2 regions of the Microbacterium sp. NPDC097977 genome follow, and region 2 is predicted to be linked to the other one. Evidence: predicted binding sites of a transcription regulator. Region 2 holds the regulator's gene; the other holds the start of a gene.
What was found. The regulator LexA, encoded in region 2, represses DNA repair genes until DNA is damaged. The targets are predictions, from matches to a motif close to TCGAACANNTGTTCGA.
Positions count from the first base shown of each region.

Region 1 (6,910 bases), on a different contig from region 2:
CTCGTGAACGCCGGCATCCCCGTCGTGGGGCATGTCGGGCTCACCCCGCAGACCGCGACGTCGCTCGGTGGGTACCGCGCGCAGGGGCGCACCGCCGACGCCGCGCTCGCCGTCATCGACGATGCGCTCGCCCTGCAGGACGCCGGGGTCTCGCTGCTCGTGATCGAAGCGGTCCCGTCGGCGGTCACCGCGGCGCTCGCGCCCCTTCTGCACGTTCCCCTGATCGGCATCGGAGCGGGGCCCGACGCCGACGGCCAGGTGCTCGTCTTCCACGACCTGCTCGGCATCCACGCCGGCGGGGCCGCCAAGTTCGTCAAGCGCTACGCCGACGTCCGCGGTGTCTCGGTCGCGGGAGTTCGGGCGTACGCCGACGAGGTGCGGTCGGGGGCGTATCCGGCATCCGCGCACGAGTACGCCATGCCGGCAGCCGAGGCTGCGCGGCTGCAGGAGATGCTCGCCCTGCGGTGAGGTGGCCCGTGGTGAGGTGGCCTGTGCCGGAGCCGCGCGGGGACTACTCCCGACGGCGCAGCCGCAGCACCAGGGCGATGACCGCGAGTGCGATCACGACGACCCCGTAGCCGACGCACACGACGCCGAGTCCGAACAGTCCGACCAGCATGCCGGCGATGACCGCGGGCACGCCGAAGGCGAGGTACGCCAGCACGTAGATCACGGCGAACGTGTCGGCGCGATCGGTCGCGGGGATGCGGGGAGCCAGCGAGGCGACGACCCCCGAGAACGCGGTGCCGAAGCCCATGCCGGTGATCGCGGTGGCGGCGAGGTAGAACGGCAGGGACGCGACGCTCAACGCCACGAGCGACAGAGCGGTGCCGGTCGCCAGAGCCGCCGTGCCGAAGACGACCGAGGTGCGCGGAGTGCGGGTGCGCAGCACGAACGCGGTGATCGCGCCGACTCCGGCGAGCATCGCGACGGCGAGACCCTGCCACACGTGCGCCTCTCCGCCGAGCTCGGTGCGCACGATGTTCGCGCCGAGAGAGAGGAAGAGTCCGCCCGTCGCCCACCCCGCGATGACCGCGGGGGCCCCGCGCCAGAAGTCGGCGCGGATGCCGGCAGGCACCGACAGTCGGAAGCTCAGCGATCCCCATGCTCCGGGCCGCAGCGGTGCGGTCTCGGGGGCGAGGACGAACAGCGCCGCGAGCACGAGGTACACCACGGTCAACGGGGCGAACACGTCGAGCAGCGGCTGCCCGGTCACGTCGAGGGCGACGCCGGCGAGAAGCGCGCCGAGCGCGATTCCGATGCCGGGGCTGAGGGCATTCCAGAGGGCGGCGACCCGAGAGCGTCCGCCCGGGGCGAGGTCCAGGGCAGCGGCCGAGAGAGCGGCGATGAGCACGCCGCTGGCGGCGCCCTGGAGGATGCGGGCCAGCATGAGTGTGGCGACCGTATCGGCGTGCCAGAACAGGATCATGCTGACGGCGAGCAGCAGCAGACCGCCGATCGCGACGGGGCGGCGCCCGACGTGGTCCGACAGCGACCCCGCCGACAGCAGCGCGAGCAGCAGAGCGATCGCGTACACGGCGAAGACGGCGCTGATGACGATCGCGTCGAACCCGATCTCGGACGCGAGCACCGGATAGAACGGCGACGGTGCGCTCGCCCCCATCATCATCGCGACCTGGGTCACGATCGCCAGGACGAAGCCGAAGCGGGGGCGTCGGATCTCCGCGCTCGTCGTCGTGGTGATCGGTGACGTGGTGATCGGTGACGTGGTGGTCATGGGTGCTCCGCGCGGTGGGATCGGGTCTGGTGCTCGACATCATTGAGTTCGAGAATCATCGAACTATCGGAGCGTACTCGCCATCGCTCGATTGTTCAACTATTCTCGAACCATGCCAGGCGACCTCCCGCATCCGGACCGCTCCGAGATCCAGCTCACCGACGTACTCTTCGCCCTCAGCGACCCCGAGCGCCTGGCCATCACCCGGCAGCTCGCCGACGGACCGCTCGACATGGCCGCCTGCCACGCCACCGATCCGAATCTCCCCAAGTCGACCAAGTCGCATTTCATGAAGGTCCTGCGCGAGGCGGGCATTATTCGCAACGAGCCGCATGGTCGGCGGCGGATGCTGACACTGCGGCGCGATGACCTGGATGCACTGTTCCCCGGACTGTTGGAATCGGTGCTGCGGGGGTAGCTCGGCCGGGGGTGGTCCGGTCCGGGGGTGGCGCATGGGTATGGGGCTGGGGGCTGTGGGCTGTGGGCTGTGGGCTGTGGGCTGTGGGCTGTGGGCTGTGGGCTGTGGGCTGTGGGCTGTGAGCTGTGAGCTGTGAGCTGTGAGCTGTGAGCTGTGGCTGTGGCTGTGGCTGTGTGGCGGGGGCTGTGGGCTGTGAGCTGTGAGCTGTGAGCTGTGAGCTGTGAGGCGTGAGCGGTGTGGCGGTGTGGCCCTGCGTGGGCAGGTGTAGCCGCGTAGCGGCGTTGCTCTGAGTTGACTCGGAGTGGCATCGTCGGCGTGCGGCGTGCGGCGTGCGGCGTGCGGCGTGCGGCGTGCGGCGTGCGGCGTGTGGCGTGTGGCGTGTGCGTGCTGCTTGGCGGTATGTCGGCGTGCGTGGGCGCAACCCGCATGCTGGCACCTCGGAATTCACTAGAACATAACTTCGAAACTAGGCATCTGGCGCGGTAAAATCGAGGCATGTCGAAGTTGTCCGCTCTCCACGAGGCGATGTCCCGCCTCGATGGATTGTGGGCTGACGCAGACGATGCCGCGGGCCTGCCCCGCGACCGTCTGATCGCGGTGCATTCCGCGACGGGTGAGCTGAGGCGGCTTCTCGACGCCGTCCATGCGGACGTCGCTGCAGTCATCTCTCAGGAGTCGCGCAGCGAGCTGGGCGCCGGCGGCCTCGCGAAGCAGCAGGGTTTCCGTTCCGCGGAGACGATGATCGCGGCGACGACGGGAGTGTCCCGGGTCGAAGCGACGCGCCTCGTCGCCGTCGGCGAGGCGACCGCCCCACGCACCGATCTGCGGGGTTCTCGGCTGCCGGCTCGATACCCCGCCCTCGGCGAGGCGCTCGCGGCCGGTCGGCTCGGAGTGCAGGCCGCCGGGCTGATCGTCGCACTTCTGGAGCGCTGCCGGATCGCGGCAGGAATCGACCGCATCGCGGAGGCTGAGCGGATCCTGGCCGACAAGGCCGCAGGACTCTCCCTCGACGATGTCCGCCGGCTCGTCACTCGCGCCGAGGCATGGCTGGACCCCGACGGACTGGAGCCGAAGGGTGAGGAGATGCGACGTCGTCGGTCACTGACCATGTTCGAGCGAGACGGGATGCTGCATCTTGATGCGCGGATCGACGTCGAGACCGCCGCGCCGATCGTCGCCGCGATCCGCGGGTACGTCACCGCGGCTTTCGCAGCGCGCAGGGATGCTCCCGACGCGGATGCACCCGATGCCGACCGCCGCACGGTGCCGATGCTCCAGGTCGACGCACTCGCACTGTTCTGTGCGCACGTTCTCGGATGCGAGGGGCAGAGTATGCCTCTCGCCGGGGCCACGGTGGTCGTGCGCATCGCCCTCGACGATCTGCAGGCCGGCACGGGCTGCGCCACCATCGACGGTTTCGACCAGAAGATCGGCGTCTGCGCGGCGAGGAGGATGGCTGCGAGCGGTGGCGTGATCCCCTGTGTGCTCGGCGGTGGCAGCGAGATCCTGGACTGGGGACGAGAGAAGCGGCTCTTCACTCGGGCGCAACGCCTCGCACTGGTCGAGAGAGATGGAGGGTGCGCGATGTGCGGGCTTCCTCCGCAGATGACAAAAGCGCATCACCTCCGATGGTGGAGCAGGGATCACGGTCCGACCGATCTGTCGAACGGAGTATTGCTCTGCGAGACGTGCCACCATCGGATTCACGACAACGGGTGGGAGATCCGAATCGACGGAAAAGGGGTCGCGGGCACGGTGTGGTTCATTCCGCCCGGATACGTCGACCCGGAGTGCAGACCTCGGCTCGGGGGCCGCGCGCGATTCGATGTGGCGGCATGAGCGACGCGCGGGCGCGCCGTTGCCGTGTGGTGTCGGCGCGTGCTGTGGAGAGCGGTGCGGGCGTGCTGTGGAGAGCGGTGCGGGCCTGCTGTGGAGAGCGGTGCGGGCCTGCTGTGTCGGCGTGGTGCGGATGCGCTCAGCGGAAGTACGATGCCCCGTTGAGGTCGAGTACGGTGCCCGAGGCCCATGCCGCGGTGGGCGAGGTGAGATAGGCGACCGCATCCGCGATCTCCTCGGGCGTGCCGACGCGCCCGAACGGACTCTGACCGCGGATGCCGTCGCCCTCCGGCCCCGTGAGCGTGGCCGACTGGCGCTCGGTCGCGACCATGCCCGGGGCGACCGAGGTCACCGAGATGCCGTGCGGTGCGAGCGTGAGCGCCATCGACTGGCCGAAAGCCTGCAGCCCCGCCTTGGTCGCGGCGTATGCGGGGTGGTCGGCCTCGCCGCGGAACGCGCCGCGCGAACCGACATTGACGATCGATCCGCCGCTCCCGCGTTCGATCAGGTGCTGGGCCACGAGCAGCGTGACGTTCGAGGCGCCCAGCAGGTTCACGGCCACCATCTCCGACCAGGCCTGCTGCCACTGCGCGTACGGCACGGCGTCGGCGCGGTGCGTGTTCGCGGCACTCGGGGCCACGGCCGCGTTGTTCACGACGATGTCGAGCGAGCCGAGTGCGGCGATCGCCTCCATCACCACCCGCTGCGCCTCGGCCGGGGTGCCGAGATCTCCACCGACGATGGCGTGACCCGAGCCCTCGAGCGACGTCAGGGTCTCTTCCGCGGAGGCGCGATCGCGTCCGTAGTGCACCACGACACGGTCGCCGCGGCGCGCGAACACCTGCGCGATCGCCCGGCCGATACCGCGGGAGCCGCCGGTGATCAGCGCATTCGCCATCTCAGGACGCGATCTGCGCGTGACCGGGGGCATGCACGGTGGCAGGCGCGGCGGGCTCCACCTCGGCCCACACCGCGTCGAGCGACAGGTGCAGCACACCCGCGATCGCCGCGATCGTCGAGAACGCCGGGGTGGCCACGCGTCCCGACTCGATCTTGCGCAGCGTCTCGGGAGACACGCCGGCGTCGAGGGCGACGCTCAGCATCGAGCGCTCGCCGCGCGCGCGACGCAGCAGGGCTCCCAAGCGCTCGCCGCGCTCGACCTCGGCGGGAGTGAGGGGCATCCGAACCATCATGTGCCGATTCTAATACCGGGATAGTATTACCGGGATAGTTATTGGATTCGCATGAATCGGAGAGCACCATGATCGAGATCCTCGACAGCGACCAGCTGGACCGCGCGCGGGATGCCGGCGCGCTGGTCGGCCGCATCCTGCAGACGCTGAAGGTGCGGGCGCGCGTGGGGGTGAACCTGCTCGAGCTCGACCGGTGGACGAAGCGCATGATCGAGGATGCCGGGGCGACGTCCTGCTACGTCGACTATGCCCCCTCGTTCGGCCGTGGGCCCTTCGGCCATCACCTCTGCACCGCCGTGAACGACGCGGTGCTGCACGGGATGCCGCACGACTACGCCCTACGAGACGGAGACCTTCTCACCCTCGATCTCGCCGTGACCCTGCGCGGGATCTCGGCCGATGCCGCGATCAGCTTCGTGGTGGGAACCACGGCGGCATCCGCGGACCTGGCGATGATCGACGCGACCGAACGCGCGCTCGCCGCCGCCATAGCCGTGGCCCGCCCCGGCGCCCGCATCGGCGACCTCTCGCAGGCGATCGGCGCGGTGCTCAGCGCGGCCGGGTATCCGATCAACCTCGAGTTCGGCGGCCACGGTATCGGATCGACCATGCACCAGGATCCGCACATCGCCAACGACGGCCGTGCCGGTCGCGGCTACCGTCTGCGCCCCGGCCTGCTGCTCGCGATCGAGCCGTGGGTCATGGCCGATACCGATGTGCTGGTGACCGACGCCGACGGATGGACCCTGCGCAGCGCGACGGGCTGCCGCACCGCCCACACCGAGCACACGATCGCGATCACGGATGCCGGCGCCGAGGTGCTCACGCTCGCCCCGTGAGCGCCCGCCGATGCCGATCCCGATCCGCAGGCAGCGCGATCCCGATCCGCACGCAGCGCGCGCTACTTCTTCGGCGATCCGCTCCGCAGGCGACGGGCCGTGCGGCCGGCGAGATCCTTGAGGCGACCGCCCGGCCATTGGCGGCGCAACTCCACGCCGCCGTCGCGTCCGACCACCGGGGTGCAGGTGCGCCCGGCGAGCAGCGGCGAGCGTCCGGCCGCGGCGAGCGTCGCGGCATCCGCAGTCAGGGGCACGTCGAAGGTCCAGCCGGCTCGACGCACCGCCACGAACAACGGCGCACCGGTCGATCGGTCGTCCCGGTCGAACACCTTGAGCGGGTCGAGTGCGACCTTCACGGCGTCGAGCTTGCGCGGATGCGTGCCCGAGATGTGTCGTTCGACACCCGCCGCGGGTTCGCGCAGCACCAGTCCGACCCGATCGTTCTGCAGCTCCTTCTTCGCCTCGAGCAGCGCGGTCGGCAGCCCGTCCACCGCCACGGGCAGCGACGTCAGCACCCCGGTGCCCGGCTCGAACACCAGCGCGTCCCGTCCCTCGTGCGTGATCGACACCGCGAGCGTCAGGTGGAGTCCGCCCCCGCGAGACCACCGCGCCGAGGTGACGACGGCGCGACACTCCAGGTCGTCCTCGAAGCGGGCGTAGGTCAGCAGATCCGCCCGGCGGTCGGCGCGCAGCAGAGCGGCGCGGATCCGGTTCGGGAACGACAGGCCTCCGTCGACGCCCGGCCCGAATCGCCGTTCGGCGAGGGGAGCGACCACGTCGAGCAGGCGTTCACGATAATCGTCGGGGTAGCGGACCATCTGCCTGCCGGTGAGTCGCTTCAGGACCTTGCCGCGGAACCAGTGCCGCAGCAGGCGATCGCGAAGGC
Region 1 covers NZ_JBEOUR010000020.1:33,326-40,235, forward strand. The annotation lists gene panB (3-methyl-2-oxobutanoate hydroxymethyltransferase) at 1-468, shown strand, start outside; gene ABTZ43_RS06925 (MFS transporter) at 512-1,738, opposite strand; gene ABTZ43_RS06930 (ArsR/SmtB family transcription factor) at 1,851-2,156, shown strand; gene ABTZ43_RS06935 (DUF222 domain-containing protein) at 2,652-3,995, shown strand; gene ABTZ43_RS06940 (SDR family NAD(P)-dependent oxidoreductase) at 4,132-4,890, opposite strand; gene ABTZ43_RS06945 (helix-turn-helix domain-containing protein) at 4,892-5,182, opposite strand; gene map (type I methionyl aminopeptidase) at 5,254-6,024, shown strand; gene ABTZ43_RS06955 (glycosyltransferase family 2 protein) at 6,087-6,910, opposite strand, start outside.
Region 1: ABTZ43_RS06935 (DUF222 domain-containing protein) is a predicted target of LexA. The motif match lies at 2,605-2,620, and genes of this name have one in related genera.

Region 2 (10,101 bases):
GAGGCGTCCCCCATCCCGGACCCGATCGGCAAGGGCCCGGGCGAGAAGTGGACCGGGCCGGTCAACTAGGTCCTGATTCCGGGCTCCGCGGCGTTCGACGGGACGGATGCAGGATCACGGCACGGATGCAGGGACGGATCACTCGATCCGTCCCTGCATCCGTGCATCGGTCCTGCATCCTGACCGGGCTGCGGGCAGCATCAGACCGCGGGCCCGATCAGACCGCGGGCCCGATCAGATCGAGCGGCGCAGCTTGACGGTGAGGGAGTCGGCGAGGACGGCGATGCGGTCATCGCCCGCCCAGCGCTGCGCGAGGCGCGACAGCACGGCATCGAGGACCTCGCGCTCGAGGCCGTCGACGAGCTCGAGAACCACGACGAGCTCGGGCCCACGCAGGCGGGCATCGGGATCACCGGGCGCGACCGCGACGTCGATCACAGCCAGCTCGTGCGCGACGCTTTCCTGCAGCGCCCCGAACACCTCGGGCGACAGGAAGCTCGGCTCCCAGGCGTGTCCCTGTGCCACAGCCCAGACCGCGGGGCGGCGGAGGATGAACTCGGTGTCCGACGTCGGGTCGAGCACGATGAGGTCGGTGTCCTCGGCCGAGGCCGCAAGCGCCGCACGCACGGCCTCGACCGGGATCGGCCGCGCCGTGGCATCCCACGTGCGCATCGCCTCGACGGACGAGAACACCGGCTGCACGCGACGTCCGTCGGGTGCGGCCACCGTCACGATCGACAGCTCCTGCGTCTTGTCGACGGCGAGACCGCTGGGCGCGACGCCCTCGTCGCCCTTCTCGGCGATCAGAGGGATCAGGATCCTCGCGTTGCGGAAGGCGTCGACGACCTCGACCTGACTGCCCTCACCGGCGCGGAACCGCAGCAGTGCCGCCAGCAGGGCGGGGTCGGCAGACCCGTCGTCGGCGGTATGCGGGTTCGACTCGAACCTGCGCCCCTCCCAGGGGACACCCGCGGAATCGCCGTGACCGGCCGCGTGATCGTGGTCGCCGTGGCCGCTCGGCCCGTCAGTCGTCGCCGGCGACATCCAGCGCCTCGGCCAGCGTGAACGCTCCCGCGTACAGGGCCTTTCCGACGATGGCGCCCTCGACGCCGAGCGGGACGAGTTCGCGAAGAGCGGCGATGTCGTCGAGGTTCGAGATGCCGCCCGAGGCGACCACGGGCTTGGGGGTGCGTGCCGTGACCTCGCGCAGCAGCTCGAGGTTCGGTCCCTTCAGGGTGCCGTCCTTCGTGACGTCGGTGACGACGTAGCGGCTGCAGCCCGCATCTTCGAGGCGCTCGAGGACCTCCCAGAGGTCGCCGCCCTCCTTCGTCCAGCCGCGCGCCGCGAGAGTGGTGCCGCGGACGTCCAGGCCGACGGCGATCGCCTCGCCGTAGCGGCTGATCACATCGGCGGCCCACTCGGGGTTCTCCAGGGCCGCGGTGCCGAGGTTGATGCGCGTCGCACCGCTCTCCAGCGCCGCCTCGAGCGTGGCGTCATCGCGGATGCCGCCAGAGAGCTCGACGTTGACGTTCTTGAACTGCTTGATGACCTTGCGCAGGATCGGAGCGTTGGTGCCGCGCCCGAAGGCCGCATCGAGGTCGACGAGGTGGATCCACTTGGCGCCCTGCGCGACCCACTCGCCTGCGGCGTCCAACGGGTCGCCGTAGCTGGTCTCGGTGCCCGCCTCGCCCTGGGTGAGACGGACGGCCTTGCCTCCGGCGACATCGACCGCGGGGAGCAGGGAGAGCGATGGGGACTGCGCGAAGTCGTTCATGACGTCCTCAGGTGAGATGGGAGGGCCGATTCGTCGGCACGAGAATCGACACTATCCCGCGCATCCTCCCGCTCCAAAACGATGACGGCAGAGAACGGAGGCGGCACGCGGTAGCCTCGATCACGCCCCTGTTCGGTCGGTGAGGAGATGTTCCATGGTGCGCGATGCGGATGCGCGTGGAGTCGGCCCCCTGCGGCGCGGCAACCCCGAGACGCCCGATACCGGTGCGACCCCTGCGGCCGACGAGCCGCAGGAGATCGTCGCCCCCTCCGCGGTGCCACCGCTCCCCGACGACATCGAGCAGACGCGCCCCCTGCGCACAGCCGCATCCGACCGTCCCCCCGTGCCGGGGACGCGAGCAGCGGCGGCCGCAGCCGCGGCCTGGTCGCGCGCGCAGGCTCCGGCGTCCGGGTCCGCCGATCGGCCGACCCCGGCGATCGCCCTCCCCCCGGTGCTGACTCCGCCCGCGCCCGCACCCGGGCCGTCCGTGCCTCCCACGCCGGCCGTGGCGATGACTCCGCCCACTCCCCCGGTGCCGTCCGCACCTCCGGCCTCACCGCCGCTCTCCTCTCCGGCACCGGCACCGGCACAGGCACAGGCACAGGCACCGGCACAGGCACAGGCCGCAACCTCCGCACCGACTCCGGCTCCAACTCCGGAGGCATCCGTGTCTCCGGCGGCATCCGTGTCGCCGTCCTCCGCCGACACCTCGGCTCCCTCCCCGACTCCGGCACCGACTCCGGCGCCAGCACCGGCACAGGCGCAGCGAGAGGCACCGACACCGGCACCCGCCCCCGCCCCCGCGAGGATCCCGTCCCGGGACGACATCGTCGCGCCGCCCGCACCCCCGGCGCCCCGCGCCGCGCCCGCCGATTCCGCGGCCGCACCGCACGCGTCCTCCTCATCGAGACGCCAGCAGCGCGAGCAGGGTGTCGAGCGCCGTTCCTTCCTGCAGGACGAGCGACGCGAGGAACCCGCCCGTCGGGGTGCGCGGGGCCTCCTGAACCGCGTGGGCTTCTCGCTGGGCCCCGATTCGCGCGAACGCGCGGTGCGTGATGACGAGCATGCCGTCAGTCGGCATTGGCCCGGTCCTCGCACCGTCGCGATCGTCAATGGCAAGGGCGGTGCGGGCAAGACCCCCGCCACGGTCCTGCTCTCGGCGGTCTTCGCCCAGTACGGCGGTGCGGGAGTGCTCGCCTGGGACAACAACCAGACCCGCGGCACGCTCGGCTGGCGCACCGAGACCGGCGCGCACGACAGGACCCTGCTCGAACTGCTGCCGCAGACGCAGCGGCTGCTCGGCGCACAGGGGCAGTCCGCCGACCTGGCGCACTTCGTGCACCACCAGCCGCAGGAGAAGTACGATGTGCTCCGGTCGAAGCCGATCCGCCTCGCGCACGAGAATCGGCTGAGCCCCACCGACGTCGATGCCATCCATGCGGTCGCCGCGAAATTCTACCGCCTGATCATCATCGACTCCGGCAACGACGAATCCGACCCGATGTGGTTGCGGATGATCGATCTCGCCGACCAGATCGTCGTCGCCACCACCACTCGGGACGACCACGCCGAGGCCGGCGCGCTCCTGCTCGAAGCCCTGGAGGACCGCGACGAACGCTCGGCCCGGCTCGCGCGCGAGTCCGTCGTCGTCGTCAGCCAAGCGGACCCGAAAGCATCCGCTGCGGACGTCTCCGAGGTCGTCGCCGGCTACCGTTCGCTCGCGCGAGAGGTCGTCGACATCCCGTTCGACCGCGAGATGGTCGACGGGCACCTGCGGCTCCGTGCGCTGGCTGCACCCACTCAGCGCGCCTGGCTCTCCGCCGCGGCCGCGGTCGCGCGAGGCTTCTGAGTCACGCACGACACGCGAGACCTTCGCCTATTCTGCGACACTCGCGACAGGCGGATGTCGAGCGCGGGACGACTCAGCCGCGCAGGCTGCCGACCCAGTTGCGGAGCAGCTGGATCCCCGCCTCGCCGGACTTCTCCGGGTGGAACTGCGTCGCGGAGAGCGGGCCGTTCTCCACAGCCGCGAGGAACGGATCGCCGTACGTCGACCAGGTGAGAACCGGCTGCGGGAACGGCGGGATCACGTCGAGCTCCCAGGACTGAGCGGCGTAGGAGTGCACGAAGTAGAAGCGCTCCTGCTCGATGCCCCGGAACAGCACCGAGTCGGCGCCGGGCTCGACCGTGTTCCATCCCATGTGCGGCAGCACCGGCGCGTTGAGCTCGGTGACCGCTCCCGGCCATTCGCCGAGCCCCTCCGCATCGTGTCCACGCTCGACGCCGTGAGCGAAGAGCACCTGCATCCCGACGCAGATGCCGAGCACCGGGCGTCCGCCGGCCAGACGCCGATCGATGATCTCATCGCCGCCGTGGGCGTGGAGCGCCTCACGGACGGCCTGGAACGCCCCCACGCCGGGGACGAGCAGACCGTCGGCCTCGGTCGCCTCCTTGCGATCGCGCGTGAGGACGGCATCGGCGCCCGCGGCGACGAGAGCCTTCACCGCAGAATGGACGTTGCCTGATTCGTAGTCGAAGACGGCGACCCTGGGCGCGCCGCTCACAGCGCTCCCTTGGTCGACGGCACCCCGTCGACCAGGGGGTCGAGGGCCTTGGCCTGGCGGAAGGCCCGAGCGAACGCCTTGTACTCGGCCTCGGCGATGTGATGCGGGTCGCGGCCGCCGAGGACTCGCACGTGCACGGTCAGTCCGGCGTTGAACGCGATCGCCTCGAACGTGTGCCGCACGAGCGAGCCGGTGAAGTGGCCCCCGATGAGGTGGTGCTCGAACCCGACAGGCTCGCCGGTGTGCACGAGGTACGGACGCCCGGAGATGTCGACCACAGCCTGGGCGAGAGCCTCATCGAGCGGAACGAGGGCGTCTCCGTATCGCGAGATCCCCGACTTGTCGCCGAGAGCTTCGCGGATGGCCTGTCCGAGCACGATCGAGATGTCTTCGACCGTGTGGTGGGCGTCGATCTGGGTGTCACCGGAGGCGCGGACCGTGAGGTCGGTGAGCGAGTGCTTCGCGAACGCCGTCAGCATGTGGTCGAAGAACGGCACCGAGGTGTCGATGCGGCTGGATCCGGTGCCGTCGAGGTTCAGCTCGAGCTCGACGGTGGACTCCGACGTGCTGCGCACGCGCGTCGCGGTGCGGGGTGTCGGGGCAGGGGTGCTCATGAGTCCGATCCTATCGAGGCGAGGGCATCGAGGAATGCCGTGGTCTCGGCCTCTGTTCCCGCGGTGACACGCAGGTGTCCGGGGATGCCGACATCGCGCACGAGCACGCCGCGGTCGTACAGCTGCTGCCACACCCTGTGTGGATCCGCGACGCCGCCGAACAGGACGAAGTTCGACCAGGACTCATGGGGCGTGTAGCCGAGCGCTTCGAGCGTCGCCGAGATGCGGTCGCGCTGCTCGACGATCTCGGCGACCATGCCGAGCATCACTTCGGAGTTGCGCAATGCCGCGACGGCAGCGGCCTGCGTCAGGGCGCTCAGGTGATACGGAAGGCGCACGAGCCGCAGCGCATCGATGAACGCGGGGTCGGCGGCGAGATATCCGACGCGGGCACCCGCGAACGCGAAGGCCTTGCTCATGGTGCGCGAGACCGCCAGACGAGGGCGCCCCTCGAGCAGCGTCAGCGCGGAGGGAGCCTCTCGTGGGGCGAATTCCTGGTACGCCTCGTCGACCACCACGACGCCCCGGGACGCCTCATACACCGCCTCGATCACATCGAGCCCGAGCGGGGTGCCGGTCGGGTTGTTCGGCGAGCACAGCAGGATCACATCCGGGTCGGCGTCGGCCACCTGGGCTGCCGCCTCCTCGGGGGTGATCGTGTAGTCGGGCTGGCGGGTCCCCGCGATCCAGCGGGCACCGGTCCCCTGCGCGATCAGCGGGTACATCGAGTAGGTCGGCGCGAAGCTGAACGCCGTGCGGCCGGGCCCCCCGAAGGCCTGCAGGATGTGCTGCAGCACTTCGTTCGATCCGTTTCCGGCCCAGATCTGCTCAGCCTGCAGGCCGTGACCGAGGTAGTCCGCGAAGCCGTCGCGCAGTGTGGTGAACTCGCGGTCCGGGTATCGGTTGACGTCACGGAGCGCGACCGCGATGTCGTCGAGGATGTCGCTCGCCACGAGGTCGGGAATCGGATGCGTGTTCTCGTTCACGTTCAGCGCCACCGGCAGCGGAGCCTGCGGGGCACCGTAGGGCGTGAGCCCTCGGAGATCGTCACGGAGCGGGAGGTCGTCGAGTGATGCAGTCACCCTTCCCATGGTAGGCGGCGCACGACCGCTTCACTCCGAGGTGACGGTGAATGAGCGACCGAGGGGCCGCGGCGATTCACTCCGAGTACTGTGCGGGGATCGCCAGCTCCTGGCCGATCTGCAGCGCCCCGCCGCGGAGGGCGTTCAGGCGGGTGATGTCGCCGATGACCTCGCGTGGGTCGGCACCGGGTGCCACCGACTCGGCGATCGACCAGAGGGTGTCTCCCGGCATCACGGTGACCGAGGCGAAGGACGCGGTGGCGACCTGCTCGCCCGAGGCCATCGCGCTGCCGCCGCTCAATGCGGCGAATCCGATGCCCACTGCGAGCGGCACTGCGGCCAGGGCGAGCACGACCCGGCGGCCACGTGCCGTCAGCCGGAGCTTCGTCGCCGAACGGGGCGAGACGATGGCTGCGTTGCTGAAGGTGATGGTGCTCATGTCGTACTCCTCTGCATCTACCGCGTGAGCGGTGAAGTTGGCGTAGCGTTCGCATTCGCGTCTCGGCCGGGAGCCGTGAATGCGAAGCTACGTTCCGAAGTTATCTTCGAATTCGAACATCTGTCAAGCGTTCTTCGAAAAACCAAGCCGTGAATACCTCGACACGCTCGAACAGATCTTCCAGATCGAGGTGATTCTCGGATACGGTTTCGATACGAACACCCCACCACGGGCCTCCGACATTCGAACTGAGACGCCGGATCGCACACCTGAGGAGCACCATGAGCGACATCGCCGCCCCCGAGTCCGACGCCCCCCGCACGCGTCGCCGGAAGAGCCTGAGCCCGAAGCAGATGGCGATCCTCGAGGTCATCCAGACATCGATCAGCCGCTACGGCTACCCGCCGAGCATGCGGGAGATCGGTGACGCCGTCGGGCTGAAGTCGCTCTCGAGCGTCACGCACCAGCTCGGCCAGCTCGAGCTCAGCGGCTACCTCCGCCGCGACCCCGGCAAGACACGCGCCATGGAGGTCCTCATCGACCTCCCGGGTTCGAGTGCCGAGAATCCGGATGACGTCGCCACACCCGTCGGCGACGCCGCACTCGTGCCGCTCGTGGGGCGGATCGCCGCGGGTGTCCCGATCACCGCCGACCAGCAGGTCGAAGAGATCTTCCCCCTGCCCCGTCAGCTCGTGGGCAAGGGCGATCTGTTCATGCTCAAGGTCTCGGGCGAATCGATGATCGACGCCGCCATCTGCGACGGGGACTGGGTGGTCATCCGATCGCAGAACAGCGCCGAGAACGGCGAGATCGTCGCCGCCATGCTCGACGGCGAGGCCACCGTCAAGGTGCTGCGCCGCCGCGACGGCCACACGTGGCTGCTGCCCCGCAACTCCGCCTTCGAGCCGATCCTCGGCGACGAGTCGGTCGTGCTCGGCAAGGTCGTCGCCGTGCTCCGCGCCGTGTGACGACGGCCTCCCCGGACGCGCCGTAGGCTCGTCCCATGTCGTCGCCGTTCGGTACCTGGCCATCGCCCTTCTCCCCGTCGGCCGTCGCGGCGTCCTCGCCACGATTCGACGGCGCCGTGTTCGTCGGCGACGAGATCTGGTGGGGCGAGAGCGTCCCCGCCCAGGGTGGTCGACGCACCGTGCGCAGCACCACAGGCGCAGAGATCCTGCCGGCACCGTGGAGCGCCCGATCCCGCGTGCACGAATACGGCGGCGGCGCCTGGACCGCCGACTCCTCGGGCACGCTGTACTTCGTCGACGCCGACACGCAGCGCGTGCACCGGATGAGTCCGGGCGACGCCCCTGCGCCACTCACCCCGCAGGGCCCCGCCCACGGCGGCCTTCGTGTGCAGCAGGGGCGGCTGTTCGCGGTGCGCGAGGACCTGTCATCCGAACCTCACCGCCGGGCGATCATCGAGATCCCGACCGACGGGTCTGCTGCGGAGGACGCATCGAGACTCTCGATCATCACGGAGGGGCCCTCGTTCCACGCGCATCCCGCGCTCTCCCCCGACGGCACGCGCCTCGCATGGGTCGAATGGTCCGGTCAGCGGATGCCGTGGCAGCAGGCGTCGCTCGTCGTGTCCGACGGAACACGACGCACGACGCTTCCGACCCTGGCCGCGCTGCAGCCGGAGTGGGGCGGTGACGACGCCCTCGTGTACGCGGACGACCCCAGCGGTCGCTGGGCCCTGCACCGTCAGCGCCTGCATCACCTCGACCCCGAGGGCGCTCCCGTCCCCGTCGGCGACGCGGGGGACGACGCCGACACGGGCTACGGCCTCTGGGTACTGGGCAACCGCTGGTATCAGCCGTTGGACGACGGGCGCATCGTGCTCGTGCGCACGGACGGACGCGACGAGGTGGTCGTTGTCGAACACGACGGACGGATGCGGCGCCTGGACATCCCCGCGGACGGCCATGTCAGCGTCGACGACGTCAGCGGCTCGCGTGTGCTGCTCACCGGCGACAGCTCCCGTGCCGCATCCGGTGTCTGGTGCGTCGATGTGGACAGCGGCGTCGTGACGACCGTCGCGGGCGGCCTGCCTGTCGATCGCGCCTGGATGCCGCCGGCATCTCAGATAGTGGTCGACGGCGCGCATGGCGCCGTGCACGCCTTCGCCTATCCGCCCTCCCACCCCGACGTCTCGGCTCCCGAAGGCGAGCTGCCTCCCTATCTCGTCCTCGTGCACGGCGGACCCACCGCGCACGTGACGGGAGCTGCGTCCTCGGCGATCGCGTTCTACACGAGCCGCGGGATCGGCGTGCTCGACGTGAACTACGGCGGATCGAGCGGCTACGGGCGCGCCTACCGCGAGCGTCTCGACGGCGGATGGGGCGTCGTCGACGTCGACGACGTGATCGCCGCGGCGCGAGGACTGGCTGATGCGGGTCTCGCCGATCCCGCGCGCATCGCGATCCGCGGGAGCTCCGCCGGAGGGTGGACGGTGCTCTCGGCGCTCGTGCGCGGGGGAACCTTCGCCGCAGGCATCAGCCGCTACGGGGTGACCGATCTGCGGATGCTCAGCGCCCACTCGCACGACTTCGAGGCCCCGTACATCGAGGGGCTCGTCGGACCGCTGCCCGAGGCGGAGGACCTCTACATCGAGAGGTCTCCCCTGACCCACGCCGATCGCATCGACGTGCCGGTGCTCCTCATGCAGGGGGCAGACGACCGCGTCGTCCCACCCGCCCAGTCCGAGGCCATCCGCGACGCACTGGCGGAGCGCGGCGTCGACCACGAGTACGTGCTGTACCCGGGCGAGGGGCACGGGTTCCGCTCGTCCGAGACGATCGTCGACGCACTCGAGCGCGAACTGCGCTTCCTCGGGCGCGTGTTCGGGTTCAGTGCCGCGGACTGATCATTCCCCGACGCGGTTGCGCAGCCGCATGGCCCGGTCGGCCTCGCGGGTGTCCTGGCGCTCGCGCAGGGTCTGACGCTTGTCGTACTCGCGCTTGCCCTTCGCGAGAGCGATCTCGACCTTGGCGCGTCCGTCCGAGAAGTAGAGCTTGAGCGGGATCAGCGTGTAGCCGCCGGCCGAGACGGCATGGGCGAGCTTCGCGATCTCCTCGCGGTGCAGCAGCAGCTTGCGCACGCGCTTCGACGCGTGGTTCGTCCAGTGCCCCTGCGAGTACTCCGGAATGTGCACGGCGTCGAGGAAGACCTCGTTGCCCTTCACGAAGGCGTAGCCGTCGCTCAGGTTCGCGCGTCCCTGACGCAGCGACTTGACCTCGGTGCCGGTGAGCACCATCCCCGCCTCGTACGACTTCTCGATCGCGTAGTCGTGACGTGCGCGACGATTGGTCGCGATGACCTTCTCCCCGCGTTCCCTGGGCATGATTCTCTCCTGATCCGTGCCGTGCAGTGGTTCTCGAGCCCCGTCCGGGGCACACGACAGCCTGTCAGTCTATACCGGCCGCGAGCTCAGGTACGCAGCCATCTGCGGATCGCGAATCCCGCCGACAGCGCGGCCAGGAGCACGCCGATGCCGATGAGCACGGGGACCACGACCGCGGCATCCTGCATCCCGATCCAGGTCGTGATGAACGGCACGCGTCCGCGGAGGTAGCCGTTGACGCCGAAGTGCACTCCGGCGACCACCGCGGCGCTGGCCAGGACG
Region 2 covers NZ_JBEOUR010000031.1:21,071-31,171, forward strand. The annotation lists gene ABTZ43_RS09015 (DUF1844 domain-containing protein) at 1-69, shown strand, start outside; gene ABTZ43_RS09020 (SseB family protein) at 235-1,044, opposite strand; gene priA (bifunctional 1-(5-phosphoribosyl)-5-((5-phosphoribosylamino)methylideneamino)imidazole-4-carboxamide isomerase/phosphoribosylanthranilate isomerase PriA) at 1,025-1,774, opposite strand; gene ABTZ43_RS09030 (AAA family ATPase) at 1,929-3,623, shown strand; gene hisH (imidazole glycerol phosphate synthase subunit HisH) at 3,697-4,338, opposite strand; gene hisB (imidazoleglycerol-phosphate dehydratase HisB) at 4,335-4,952, opposite strand; gene ABTZ43_RS09045 (histidinol-phosphate transaminase) at 4,949-6,043, opposite strand; gene ABTZ43_RS09050 (LysM peptidoglycan-binding domain-containing protein) at 6,111-6,473, opposite strand; gene lexA (transcriptional repressor LexA) at 6,755-7,441, shown strand; gene ABTZ43_RS09060 (S9 family peptidase) at 7,477-9,342, shown strand; gene smpB (SsrA-binding protein SmpB) at 9,343-9,819, opposite strand; gene ftsX (permease-like cell division protein FtsX) at 9,906-10,101, opposite strand, start outside.